3 regions of the Pseudarthrobacter cremeus genome follow, and region 2 is predicted to be linked to each of the others. Evidence: riboswitches for the same ligand, from Rfam matches in the RefSeq annotation. Region 2 holds a riboswitch; each other region holds the start of a gene.
What was found. A riboswitch is a leader RNA that binds a small molecule or an ion and turns the genes downstream of it on or off. The one in region 2 is predicted to bind thiamine pyrophosphate.
Positions count from the first base shown of each region.

Region 1 (4,270 bases), on a different contig from region 2:
AGTTCCATGGCCAGCGCGGCGTCCGACGCCGTCCCGATGCCGGCGTCAAGGACCACCGGAACCGAGGCACGCGAGACGATCAGTTCGATGTTGTGCGGGTTAAGGATGCCCAGGCCGGTGCCGATAGGGGCGCCCAGCGGCATCACGGCGGTGGCACCCAGGTTTTCCAGGCGCAGTGCAAGGACGGGGTCATCGTTGGTATAGGCGAACACCTTGAAGCCACGGTTCACGAGCTGTTCAGTGGCATCCACCAGCTCGACGGCATCCGGCAGCAGGGTCTGTTCGTCCGCGATGACTTCCAGCTTTAGCCAGTCGGTCTCCAGCGCTTCGCGTGCCAGTTCTGCCGTCATCACCGCGTCGCGGGCGGTGAAACAGCCCGCAGTGTTGGGCAGGATCCGGATGCCGTGGTCCACCAGGAGCTGGAACAACGACCCCGATTCGGCGGGCGAATAGCGGCGCATCGCCACGGTGGTCAGCTCGGTCCCGGACGCCAGCAGGGCTGCGCCCAGCCCGTCCAGGCTGGGGGCTCCGCCCGTGCCCATGATGAGGCGGGAGCCGAGCTCGACGCCGTCGATGATCAGGGGGTCGCCATGCACTGGCTGTTCTGTTCCCTGTGTTGGGATGGTGCCGGTTTCTGTCATGGTGTCAGCCTCCTTGGACTGCGGTGACCAGTTCGACGTCGTCACCTTCGGCGAGCGCTGTGACGTACCACTGGCTGCGGGGTACTACTTCGGAGTTGTGCGCGACGGCGACGCCGAGTTTCTTCCCGTCAGTCGCCTGGCCATTGGCGGCGAGCGGCCGGCCGGTGATCTGGCTGACCAGGGTGGAAATTGAGGCGTCGTCGGCTACGGCATGCTGCGAACCGTTGAGGGTGATGATCATGCTGGTTCCTTTTGGTGGTCGATCGCGTCCGGCACGTCGTGGCCGGGGGTCTCCGGGCGTGAAAACCTTGATGGGCTCATGGCGGCCCAGCGCCGGTCCTCCCGGCCGTCCATGAGCTCACGGCAGATGACGGCCGCCGCCGGAGCCAGGAGCACGCCGTGGCGGAAGAAGCCGGTGGCAATAATCAGCCCAGGAATCTCGGGTACGCGGCCAAGGAGCGGTGCGTTGTCCGGGGTGGCGGGCCGCGCCCTGGCCGTGCATTCCAGGAGTTCCAGCTCCGAGACCGCAGGGACCAGGACCTGGGCGTCACGCAGCAGCTGGTAGACGCCGCCCGCTGAGACGGCGGTGTCCGCTGTGAGGGACTCCTCCGAAGCGGACACGGTATCTTCCCGCTGGGTGGCCCCGATCACCACTGAGCCGTCCTGCCGCGGAACGATGTAGACCGGCACGCCCCGGACCAGCCCTCGGACGGTGGAAGTGACCAGCGGGCGGAGGTGCCGGGGTACAGCCAGCCGCAGGATGTCGCCGTAGACAGGCCGGAGGGGAAGGTGCAGTCCCGCCGGCAAGCCGCCCAGGGTCGGCGCCTGCAACCCGTTGGCCACAATGGTTTCCGTGGCCTGGACTGTTCGGCCATGTCCCAGGCCCACGCCTGCGACGCGGCCGTTCTCCCAGAGAAGGGACCCGGCGCGCTCATCGACGGCGAATCCTCCGGTGGCCCCGTCAACTGCGGTTACGGCGCCGGGCCCATGGGTGGCAAGCAGCTCCCGCAGGGACACCACCAGTTTCCGCGGATCCACCTGGTGGTCAGCGGCAATTTCCAGGGCACAGGAAATGGCGGGGCTCAAGAGGCCCTCCTTGAGCCTTGCGCCGCGGACGGTGAGCGGTTCAACCTGCAGGCCGTGGGCCTGCTGCACCGCGCGCAGGTCCATCAGGGCCCGCCGGTCCGCAGCGTCCGCCCCGACAGCAAGGGTGGGAGTCGTCAGGTAGCCGGTATCCGCTGCTCCTGCGCGGGCAAGGTCCGCTGCAAAAGCAGGCCAGAGTCCTGAGGATTCGAGCATCAGCTCCAGGAGGTCTTCCTCCTGGTAGTGGAGTTCACTCACCGCGGCCAGCATGCCGGCAGCCGCCCAGCTGGCGCCCTGCCCCGGGGCGTCGTCAATCAGGGCAACGGAACGTCCCGAGCGCCGCGCCTCCCAGGCAATGCAGTGGCCGATGACTCCGCCGCCGATCACGGCCACGTCAGCCCGAAGTGTCTTCTCAGCGTGAAGCATCAAGGGGTTCCTTCCCTACGCCGGTATTAGCCGGATCAGGTCAAGCGGTCGGCTGTGACGCCCTCTCAGCCCGGCAGCTTTATGACGGCTGCAACGGGCTCCCGCAGTACCCGCCCAGTTTAGGGGAATTAGGCTGGCTTCCATGAACGTGACTTCCACACCCTCTTCAGGTCCCTCCGCCGTTCCTTCCACGGCGGGCTCCACACCGGATTCCGGCAGCGGACTCCCCCGCAGCGCCCGGCTGTACCTTTGCACCGATGCACGCCGGGACCGGGGGGACTTCGGCGAGTTCGTGGAAGCGGCATTTGCCGGCGGCGTAGACATCATCCAGCTCCGCGACAAGGAGATCGAGGCCGCCGAGGAACTGGAGCTGCTGGCGGTGCTTCGGGCGGCGGCCGAGCGGCACGGGCGCCTCTGGGCAGTCAATGACCGCGCGGACATCGCCCTTCTGTCCGGCGCGCCGGTCTTCCACATCGGACAGCAGGACCTGCCGGTGGCATCCGCCCGCTCGCTGCTTGGCGGAAACGGAGTGATCGGGCTTTCGACACATACCCCGGAACAGGTGGAAGGCGCCATTCGGCTGTCGTCGGCACTGGCAGCGCCCGACGGCGGCCTGGACTATTTCTGCGTCGGGCCGGTCTGGGCAACACCCACCAAACCCGGCCGGGCCGCCGTCGGGCTGGAGCTGGTGGAGTATGCAGCCGAGGCCGTGCGGGCGGCCGGCGGGGACCAGGAAACCGTTCCCTGGTTCGCGATCGGTGGAATCGACCTGGGCAACGTCGAAGAGGTGGTGGCGGCCGGGGCGCGCAGGATTGTGGTGGTGCGTGCCATCACAGAGGCCACGGACCCGGCGGCTGCGGCCGCGGCACTCCTGGCTGCTCTGGACGCGGGTGCCGCCTGACACCGCGTTGCCTGACAATCCCCCGCGCGGCGGGTCAACGCGTGCACGATCTGAGGAAACCGGGCTAATCTGACTTTTGTGTCACATCATCGTTTGGCTCCCTATGTCCGCGAACACACCAACGCCCTTGAGGCGGCTCTAAGTGCGCTTCGGACTGAGCTGGAACTGCCGGGGCCCTACCCGGAGGAGGCCGTCCGGGATGCCGAGGACGCCGTCGCCTCCCACGAACTGCCCGAAGCCGACCTGACGCACATCGAGTTCCTCACCATCGATCCGGCGTCGTCCACCGACCTGGACCAGGCGCTGTTCATCGAGCGCGACGGCGGCGGGTACCGCGTGCTGTACGCCATCGCCGACGTCCCTTCCTTCGTCCGCCCCGGTGGCGGCCTGGACGCCGAAACGCGACGGCGGGGCCAGACGTTCTACGCCCCTGACGGCCGTATCCCGCTGCACCCGGAGGTCATCAGCGAAGGGGCCGGGAGCCTCCTGGCCGGCCAGCTCTGCTCGGCGTTTGTCTGGGAGTTTGAACTGGACGACGCCGCACAGGTATCTTCTGTGGCCGTCCGGCGGGCCAGGATGTCCAGCCGGGCCAAGCTCTCCTACAAGGGCGTCCAGGCCGAACTCGATGCCGGATCAAACAACCCGGTGCTGCAGCTCTTGAAGGAAGTGGGCCTGAAGCGCGTTGAGCTGGAGCGCCGGCGCGGCGGTGCGAGCCTGAACATGCCCGAACAGGAAATCGTCCAGTTGCCCGACGGCGGCTACCGGATTGCCGCGGCGCCCCAGCTTCCGGTGGAGGACTGGAATGCCCAGATTTCGCTGATGACCGGCATGGCGGCCGCCAAGCTGATGCTTGACGGGAAAGTGGGAATCCTGCGCACCATGCCGGCCCCGGACGAGAGGTCGCTGCGGCATTTCAGGATCCAGACCGAGGCCCTGGGCAAGCCGTGGGACGGGAAAACCAGCTACGGCGAATACCTCCGCAGCCTCGATCCGACCCACCCCCGGCAGCTTGCCATCCTGCACTCCGCCGGCATGCTGTTCCGTGGTGCGAGCTACACGGCGTTCGACGGAACTGTCCCGGACGACGCCATCCAGTCGGCCATCGGCGCCGCGTATGCCCACACCACTGCACCGCTGCGCAGGCTGATCGACCGCTTTGTCCTGGTGATCTGCGAGGCCCTGAGCAACGGCCGGCCGGTTCCGGACTGGGCCCGGGAGG
Region 1 is NZ_JBPZHC010000004.1:124,791-129,060, forward strand. Features, by position in the region: gene ACS5PJ_RS09095 (thiazole synthase) at 1-641, opposite strand, end outside; gene thiS (sulfur carrier protein ThiS) at 646-882, opposite strand; gene thiO (glycine oxidase ThiO) at 879-2,150, opposite strand; TPP riboswitch at 2,145-2,265, opposite strand; gene thiE (thiamine phosphate synthase) at 2,293-3,051, shown strand; gene ACS5PJ_RS09115 (RNB domain-containing ribonuclease) at 3,130-4,270, shown strand, end outside.
Region 1: it holds a riboswitch for thiamine pyrophosphate, as region 2 does, so the genes downstream of both, thiO (glycine oxidase ThiO) here and thiD (bifunctional hydroxymethylpyrimidine kinase/phosphomethylpyrimidine kinase) in region 2, are expected to answer to the same signal.

Region 2 (4,270 bases):
TCTCCGGTGAAGAGGCCTGGGACACCATCGAGGCCTACGTCACGTACGTTGCACCGGACCTGGTGGGCCGCCTGGAAAAGTGGACCACGGATCAGGACATCTTCGCTGCCTGGCGGATCGACGAGCAGATCCACAAGGCGCTCGAACGCAAGGTCTTCCTGCCTTCCGGCGGCTCCCTGGTGATCGACCGTACCGAAGCCATGACGGTGGTGGACGTCAACACCGGAAAGTTCACCGGCAGCGGCGGCAACCTCGAGGAAACCGTCACCAAGAACAACCTTGAAGCAGCCGAAGAAGTGGTCCGGCAGCTCCGGCTCCGCGACATCGGCGGCATTATTGTCATCGACTTCATCGACATGGTGCTCGAGTCCAACCGCGACCTTGTCCTGCGCCGCATGGTGGAATGCCTGGGCCGCGACCGCACCAAGCACCAGGTCGCCGAAGTAACGTCGCTGGGCCTGGTGCAGATGACCCGCAAGCGGATGGGCACCGGGCTCCTCGAGGTCTTCGGGGAGCAGTGCGAGACCTGCGCCGGCCGCGGCATCGTCACCCACGACGATCCTGTGGAACACCGCCGGGCCAACACTGTCGCTGCCGAGCACCACGTGCAGCGTGCAGACAGCCACCGGGTGGACGGGCCGCGCACCGATCAGCGTCCTGACCAGCGCATGGACAACCAGCGCGGAGACAGCCAGCCCGGCGGACGCACTGACCGCAAGCGCCGCCGCGGCCGTGGAGGCCAGCCACTGGAGGTGGCGCCGGCAGCCCCGGTACAGATCCACACCGTCCACCCCGACCCCAGCGACGCGGAGCGCCACGCCAAGGCAGAGGCCACAAGGGCTGCACTGGCAAACATTGCCGCTGCTGCCCACGCTGCGCACCTGCACGAAGAAGAGGTTGCGCAGGCAATAAGCGCGGCAGGTCAGGCTGCTGCTGTGGAACCGGCAAAAGCACCAACGCAGGCATCTTCACAGGCATCAGCCCCGTCCCCGGCCGCGGCAGAACGCTCTGAGACTGACGCCACGGGCCGCCCGGCCACTGTGCTTACGTTCGGCGGAGAGCAGGTCGTGCTGCCGTTCGTGGAGCACCACGCCGATCACCCGCAGTCGCCTGCACTGACCCTGGACCGTCTTGCCGAGGCTTTCGCCAACCTGGGTGCGCCGGTTCCCGCTGAAGCAACGCCAACGGCCCAGCCGGCCGAAACCACTTCGGCAGCGGACACGGCCGCACCAGGCCAGGCTGCCGGGCGCCCCGAGGCCGGGAACCAGGCACGCCGGCTGCCGGCCGCGGAGGAGAAGGACTACTCGGACCACACCGCGGACCAGTCCCGCACCCGACGCCCGCGGCGTAACCGCAGTGCCAGCCGTGCCCAGGGCGCAGCCAATGCCACGTCGGTGGAGCACCACGAGGCTGTTCCAACAGCTTCCACCGGGCACTCCCACGCCGCCAAAGCGCCGGAGCACACCCAGGCCCCTGCGGCCCCCAAGGCCGCGGCCGAGGCTCCCATCATCCTCGGCGTAGGGGTTCCGGCCTCGGAGCTTTAACCCCGCCGGAACTCTGACGAGTCCACCGGGTTGCCCGGCCAGTCCTGAATTGCACAGGGCCGGCCGGGCATCGCGCTTTAACCGCTTCATGCGGTTCACGGGATGCGGCGGCGTGGCCCATGACGTCATGGAAGGCCGGAGCCTGTGCGAAACGCTAGGCTGGACCACTGACACGGGGTGCCGCGCAGAGTGCCGGCTGAGATCCAGACCCGTTGAACCTGTCCGGTTAGCACCGGCGAAGGGATGTCTCCTTGGCTCCTGCATTTGTCCTTCCCCAGGCCGCACCACGCCAGCCCGCAACGGTGCTCGAACGGCGCGGTATTCCACGCGTTCTCTCGATCGCGGGCTCCGACCCGTCAGGTGGCGCCGGAATACAGGCCGATCTCAAAAGCATTGCTGCCCTCGGCGGCTACGGCATGGCGGCCATCACCGCCCTGACCGCCCAGAACACCAGGGGCGTCCGGGCCGTGCATGTTCCGCCCGCTTCCTTCCTCGCCCAGCAGCTGGATGCCATCAGCGAGGACATCACCATCGACGCCGTCAAGATCGGCATGCTCGGTGACGCTGAGGTGATTAAGGTGGTGCGCGACTGGCTCGAAAAAGTCCGTCCCGCCGTCGTCGTTCTTGATCCGGTGATGGTGGCAACCAGCGGGGACCGGCTCCTGGAGGAGTCCGCGGAAGGGGCCCTCAGGGAACTGCTTCACCTGGCGGACCTGATCACCCCCAACCTGGTGGAACTCGCCCTCCTCCTCGGCGAGCCGCAGGCGCCTGGCTGGCCGGAGGCACTGCAGCAAGGACTCCGGCTGTCTGCCGCTACCGGCGCCACCATCCTGGTCAAGGGCGGCCACCTCGACGGCGGTGACTGCCCCGATGCCCTGGTCAACTCCTCGGGACTGCTCTCCAAAGAAGTGGTGGAGCTGGCGGGGGAGCGGGTACGTACCCGCAACAGCCACGGCACCGGCTGCTCGCTGTCTTCCGCAATGGCGGCTGCGCAGGCCCGGCTGGGGGACTGGGAAGCCGCTCTTCGCCAGGTGAAGCCGTGGCTGGCCGGAGCGCTGCAGGCCTCCGGCCAGCTGGAGGTGGGTGGTGGCAACGGCCCGATCCACCACTTCCATCACACGCAGCCGGCCCCGGCAGAGGGGGAATTCGCTGAGCTGCTCCGGCAGGCGGCTGCGCCGGAGCTGGAAGCGATCTACAGGCTGGAGTTCATCCGGGACCTGGGAACCGGCGCACTGTCCGAGGGGCAGTTCGCGTATTACCTCGCCCAGGATGCCATTTACCTCAACGGCTACTCGCGGGTGCTGGCCCGGGCCAGCGCGCTGGCGCCTACGGAAGCCGCCCAGCTTTTCTGGGCACGCTCCGCGCAGCAGTGCCTGGAGGTTGAATCCGAGCTGCACAGGACCTGGCTCAGTTCCCGCCCGGCGGGGGCGGGCCTGGGGCCGGTCACGAAGTCGTATGTGGACCACCTGCTGGCCGCATCCGTGTCCGGAAGTTACGGAGCGCTGGTGGCGGCCGTCCTGCCCTGCTTCTGGCTCTACGCGGAGGTGGGCAGGACGCTGCACGCGGAGTTCGTCGCCGCAGGCGCACCGGCGGCGCATCCCTACGCCGATTGGCTGCGGACCTACGCTGACGAGGGTTTCGCCCAGGCCACCCGTGAGGCCATCGCCCTGGCCGACGACGCCGGGCGCAGGGCTTCCGGGGACGAGCGGGCAGCCATGATTGCCGCGTTCAGCCAGTCCTGCCGCTTCGAAGTGGAATTCTTCGACGCGCCGCGCCTGCACTCCTGAGCGTAAACGGCCGCTTCAGCCGGTACGATAGTCGGGCACGGTTTCCTGGTTGTGGGTGTTGGATCTGCTTGTGGGTCCTATCACAGACAACCGGCCGTAACCAGCCTCATTTGCGGCCGAAGGCAAAATTAGCGTATTCTAGATCTTCGGTGCTTACGCCAACACTTGGGTTACGACCCCACGGCGTTGAGGCACAGCGAGAGCCCAGCCAATTATGGACCCAGGTTCCGCACGCAAATCTAGTAATAAACGTCGAGAGAAGTGAGTTCCCAAGTGGTGTACGCGATTGTCCGCGCAGGCGGCCGGCAAGAGAAGGTCTCCGTTGGAGACTTCGTTACCCTCAACCGCGTCGCCGGTGGAGCTGGCAGCACCATTGAGCTGCCCGTCCTGCTCCTGGTTGACGGTGAGAAGGTCACTGCCGCAGCTGCGGACCTGGCCAAGGTAACTGTCACGGCTGAGATCCTCAATGACCTCCGCGGTCCGAAGATCGTCATCCAGAAGTTCAAGAACAAGACCGGTTACAAGAAGCGCCAGGGTCACCGTCAGGAACTGACCAAGGTCAAGATCACTGGTATCAAGTAACCTTCGTTACTGTTCAGGTTTTCAGCAGATTCCCCAGAATTTAGAGGCAGGCATTTCAAATGGCACATAAAAAAGGCGCGAGCTCCACTCGCAACGGTCGTGACTCCAACGCCCAGTACCTCGGCGTCAAGCGCTTCGGCGGCCAGGTAGTTTCCGCAGGCGAGATCATCGTCCGCCAGCGCGGCACCCACTTCCACCCGGGTGCCGGCGTAGGCCGCGGCGGCGACGACACCCTGTTCGCACTGACCCCGGGAGCTGTCGAATTCGGCACCCGCCGCGGTCGCCGCGTAGTCAACATCGTTGCTGCTGCAGCTGCAGAGTAACAAATAGTTCTGAAGCGGTGGAGCGGACCTGTTG
Region 2 is NZ_JBPZHC010000001.1:586,695-590,964, reverse strand. Features, by position in the region: gene ACS5PJ_RS02600 (Rne/Rng family ribonuclease) at 1-1,544, shown strand, start outside; TPP riboswitch at 1,708-1,805, shown strand; gene thiD (bifunctional hydroxymethylpyrimidine kinase/phosphomethylpyrimidine kinase) at 1,847-3,331, shown strand; gene rplU (50S ribosomal protein L21) at 3,605-3,913, shown strand; gene rpmA (50S ribosomal protein L27) at 3,973-4,236, shown strand.

Region 3 (4,270 bases), on a different contig from region 2:
GCCACAGGGCACGTCATTTCGCTGATCCCCGGTTCCCTGGTGGTGGAAGTGGACCGTTCCACCTCCACCCTGTACCTCCATGCGCTCAACATCAGCACCCCTGAAGGTGTGGAGAAACTGCGCCAGGAAGTGCGGAGCATCGAGGCAGGCCTGATCCGCATCATGGGCACGCCGGCAGAACTCGAAACGATCCGGCAGGAGGCCGCAGCATGATGCAGACCGTCCTGGCTGTCACCGCAGTCATTCTTTCGCTGGCGGCCGCAGGAGCCATCATCAGGATTGCCCGCGGGCCATCGCTGCTGGACCGGGTGCTGGCCTCGGACGTCCTGCTGGCCATCCTGGGCGCGGCGTTGTGCGTCGACATGGCCGTCAACCGGCACCTGAACAACCTGATGCTGCTGGTGGCGCTGTCGATCGTCGGCTTCGTCGGCTCGGCCACGGTGGCGCGTTTCGTGGCCGGCCGGCGGGAGCAGCCCAATGAATCCTGAAGCCATTCCGGTGGACATCATCATCGACACCGTATCCGCCGTGTTCATGGTGGTGGGTGCCCTGATGTCCCTTGCCGCCGCCGTCGGCCTGCTCCGCTTCCCGGACCTGCTCAGCCGCATGCACGCGGCCACGAAGCCGCAGGTCCTGGGCCTTTTCCTGCTGCTGGCGTCCATCGGCCTGCAGATGCGCACCTTGTGGGTGTGGCCGGTGCTGCTGGTGGCGTGGATCTTCCAGCTCCTGACGGTGCCGGTGTCCGCGCACATGGTTGGCCGCGCCGGGTACCGCACCAAGCACCTGCACCGTGAGCTGCTCAGCTCCGATGAGCTGGAAGCCGTGGTTCAGAAGGCGGCACAGACCGCCCGGGACGAAGCGTCCGACGCCGGCCGTCCGGACTGATTAAGGGCGGCCGGCCTTCCCGCCCGTGCCGGACAGACCGGCCGTTCCGCCGGCGCGGGACAGCCCCCGGCCTTCCCGCCGGTGCCGGACAGCCTGCTAGACGATGTCCTGGGACTTGGCGAAGCGGGTGATGGCGCGCTGGGTGCCGCGGTTGGCGAGCACCTGGATGACGGTGCTGACCGAGGCCGAGATGAGCGCGAAGGTCAGGGCTGACCGCAGTGTGGTGGGAGTGTCCTCGTGCTTGCCGGTGGGCGGCTTGCGCCCCGTGGACTTCTCCCACACGGCGTTGACTACCTTGGTGCCGAGGAAGCCGGCGCCGAGGCTGACCCCGGTGCCAAGCAGCTTGATGAAAAGGTTCATTCGTGTGACTCCTAGCGGGCGAAAAACGGACTGACCTTAGCCTAACCGCATGGACGCCAGGATCTCCCGCAGCGCTTCCACCACAAGGTCGTGGTCCTCCTGCTGGGGCAGGCCCGAAACCGTCACCGTGGCCACAGCGCCGACGCCGGTGACATAGACAGGGAAGCAGCCGCCGTGGGCCGCGTACATGGACTCGTCATACCAGCCCTGGTCCTCGATCCGGCCGCCCCGCAGCCGGGCGCGCAACCCCACCTGCAGCGAGGGGATCTCATACCGTGCCGCAGTGCGCTGCTTGGCCCGCACCCAGTGCTCGTTGTCCGGCGTGGCGCCTTCCAGCGCCACGTGGAACAGGACCTGGTCCGCCCTGGAAATGTCGATGGCGATGGGCAGCTTGCGGCTCTTGCCAAGCTCCACCAGCAGCAGCCCCAGGTTCAGCGCATCATCCTTGGTGAAACGCGGAAACTGCAACTCGCTGACCTCGGCGTCGATCCGGGCTGTCAGGGCTTCGAGGGCGGCGCGGGGCTGGTCCTCGCCCGAGTCGGGATCGAAGGCTGTAACGGGGGACGATTCGGAGGTCATGGCCCACAATCTACCCCGCCGGCGGTGTAAACTGGACCACGCCCAACAGGGCAGATTTATTTACGACAGGGGAGCGCCGCCGTCGGACATCACTGGCATTGCCAGGGAACCGTAGGTGGGCGCTGAGAGTGCGGACAGCCGCAGACCCTCGAACCTGATCCGGTTAGTACCGGCGCAAGGGAGTCGAGTTCTCGAAGTGTCCGGCAGCGGCGGCAGCGCCGCTTGCCGGGTGCACTTTCCCCTCCTGTTCCTCAGGAGGACCAATGACAACTGCAGCATTCAACAAGACAACCAATACCTGGCGCGTCGTAGACATTGTGGTGGCCGCGCTTATCGCGATCGCCGGCGGCGTGATTTTCTGGGCGTGGTCACAGGGCGCCGGCATCGTTTCCGCACCGATGAACGCCGTCTACCCCCCGCTGACCGGCCTGCTGGCCGGCGGCTGGATGATCCCCGCGGTGCTGGGCATGCTCATCATCCGCAAGCCAGGCGCAGCCCTCTTCTGCGAAACCGTCGCCGCCACCGGTGAGCTCATTATGGGCTCGCAGTACGGTGCCACGGTGCTGATTTCCGGGGTTCTTCAGGGCCTGGGCGCCGAGCTGGTGTTCTTCCTGCTCGTGTACGGCAAGTTCAGGTTCGGCTCCTTCCTGCGCCAGAAGTACAACCTCATCGCGGCCTTGCTGGCCGGTGCAGGTGCCGGACTGTTCTGCGGCCTGAACGACTCCTTCCTCCCCTGGGGCTGGAACATCGCCTACGAACCCGGTGACAAGCTCGCCTACATCGTGTTCTGCACCATTTCCGGCGCAGTGATTGCCGGCGCCCTGTCCTGGATCGCAACCCGCGGCCTGGCCCGGACCGGTGTGCTGAGCTCCTTCGCGTCGCGGAAGGCAGCTTCGGAGCCTGCCTTCAGCTGATGACCGCTTCCGACGCCGGCACCGCGGAGGTCCGCCCGGCCGCGGTGTCCGCGCGCGGCTGGGGCTGGCGGCACGCCGGCCGCTCCGCCCCCGCCGTCCAGGGGCTCGACCTGGAGATCGGTCCAGGCGAGCGGGTGCTCCTGCTGGGCCCCTCCGGCGCGGGCAAATCCACGCTGCTGCACGCCCTCGCCGGGGTGCTGGGGGACGAGGGTGACGACGCCGACGAGACCGGTTCGCTGCTGATCGACGGCGTTGTTCCCCGCGGCCAGCGCGGCCGTTCCGGGTTGATGCAGCAGGACCCGGAAACGCAGGTGGTCCTTTCCCGGCTCGGTGACGACGTCGCCTTCGGCGCCGAGAACCTGGCCGTTCCGCGGGACGAGATCTGGCGGCGGGTCCACGAGGCGCTCGACGACGTCGGGCTGCGTAGTGCCGCGGGTGAAGCCGGTGCCGCCGGCACGCGGGGTTCCGCCGGGCTCCCGCTGGACCACCCGACGTCGGCCCTGTCCGGCGGGCAGAAGCAGCGGCTGGCTCTGGCGGGCATCCTCGCGATGCGGCCCGGGCTGATCCTGCTCGACGAACCGACGGCCAACCTCGACCCTGACGGCGTGTTTGAGGTCCGCGACGCCGTGGGCCGCTGCCTGGACAAAACCGGTGCAACGCTGGTGGTGGTGGAACACCGGGTGTCCGTCTGGAAAGACCTGGTGGACCGGATCGTGGTCCTGCAGCCCGGCTCGGCCAACGGTTCGGCGGTCCTGCTGGACGGCCCCCCGGACCAGGTGCTGGCAGCGGCGCGGGACATGCTGATCGCGGCAGGAGTCTGGGTGCCGGGGTATGTTCCGGCAACCCGAAGCCGCACCTCCGCCGGTTCCGGCGACCTCCTGCTGGCCGCCGAAAACCTGGCTGTCTCCCGCGGGCGTCCGCTCCGCCGTGGCTTCAGAACCATCCCCCCGGTGGCGGTCCAGGCCGGGGTGGCGGCACAGGTCCGGGAAGGCAAGGCATTGACGGTGACGGGCCCCAACGGCGCCGGAAAGTCCACTTTCGCCCTGACGCTCGCCGGACTGCTTGAACCGGTGCACGGTAAGGTGTCCGCCGCGGTCGACCTGAGCGCGGGGGCAGGAATTGATCCCTTCAAGTGGAAAGCCAACCAACTGATTTCACGCATCGGAACGGTCTTCCAGGAGCCCGAGCACCAGTTCGTCACCGGCCGGGTGCTGGACGAGCTGATGTTCGGTCCCCGCCACCTGGGCCACGGGGAGGAACGGGTGGATGACCTGCTCGAACGGCTCCGCCTGACGCACCTGGTGGACGCCAATCCGTACACGCTCTCGGGCGGCGAAAAACGGCGGCTCTCGGTGGCCACGGTCCTGGCGGCCCACCCGAAGGTGCTGGTGCTTGACGAACCGACGTTCGGCCAGGATGCCAACACCTGGGCGGAACTCGCGTCTTTCCTGTCTGAACTGCTCGATGCCGGAACCGCGGTGGTCTCGGTGACCCACGACCAGGAGTTCAGTGCGGTCCTGGGCGGCACCGGA
Region 3 is NZ_JBPZHC010000002.1:68,693-72,962, forward strand. Features, by position in the region: gene ACS5PJ_RS03995 (Na+/H+ antiporter subunit E) at 1-213, shown strand, start outside; gene ACS5PJ_RS04000 (MrpF/PhaF family protein) at 210-488, shown strand; gene mnhG (monovalent cation/H(+) antiporter subunit G) at 478-885, shown strand; gene ACS5PJ_RS04010 (DUF4235 domain-containing protein) at 982-1,245, opposite strand; gene ACS5PJ_RS04015 (heme-degrading domain-containing protein) at 1,282-1,824, opposite strand; TPP riboswitch at 1,882-2,023, shown strand; gene ACS5PJ_RS04020 (ECF transporter S component) at 2,088-2,738, shown strand; gene ACS5PJ_RS04025 (ABC transporter ATP-binding protein) at 2,738-4,270, shown strand, end outside.
Region 3: it holds a riboswitch for thiamine pyrophosphate, as region 2 does, so the genes downstream of both, ACS5PJ_RS04020 (ECF transporter S component) here and thiD (bifunctional hydroxymethylpyrimidine kinase/phosphomethylpyrimidine kinase) in region 2, are expected to answer to the same signal.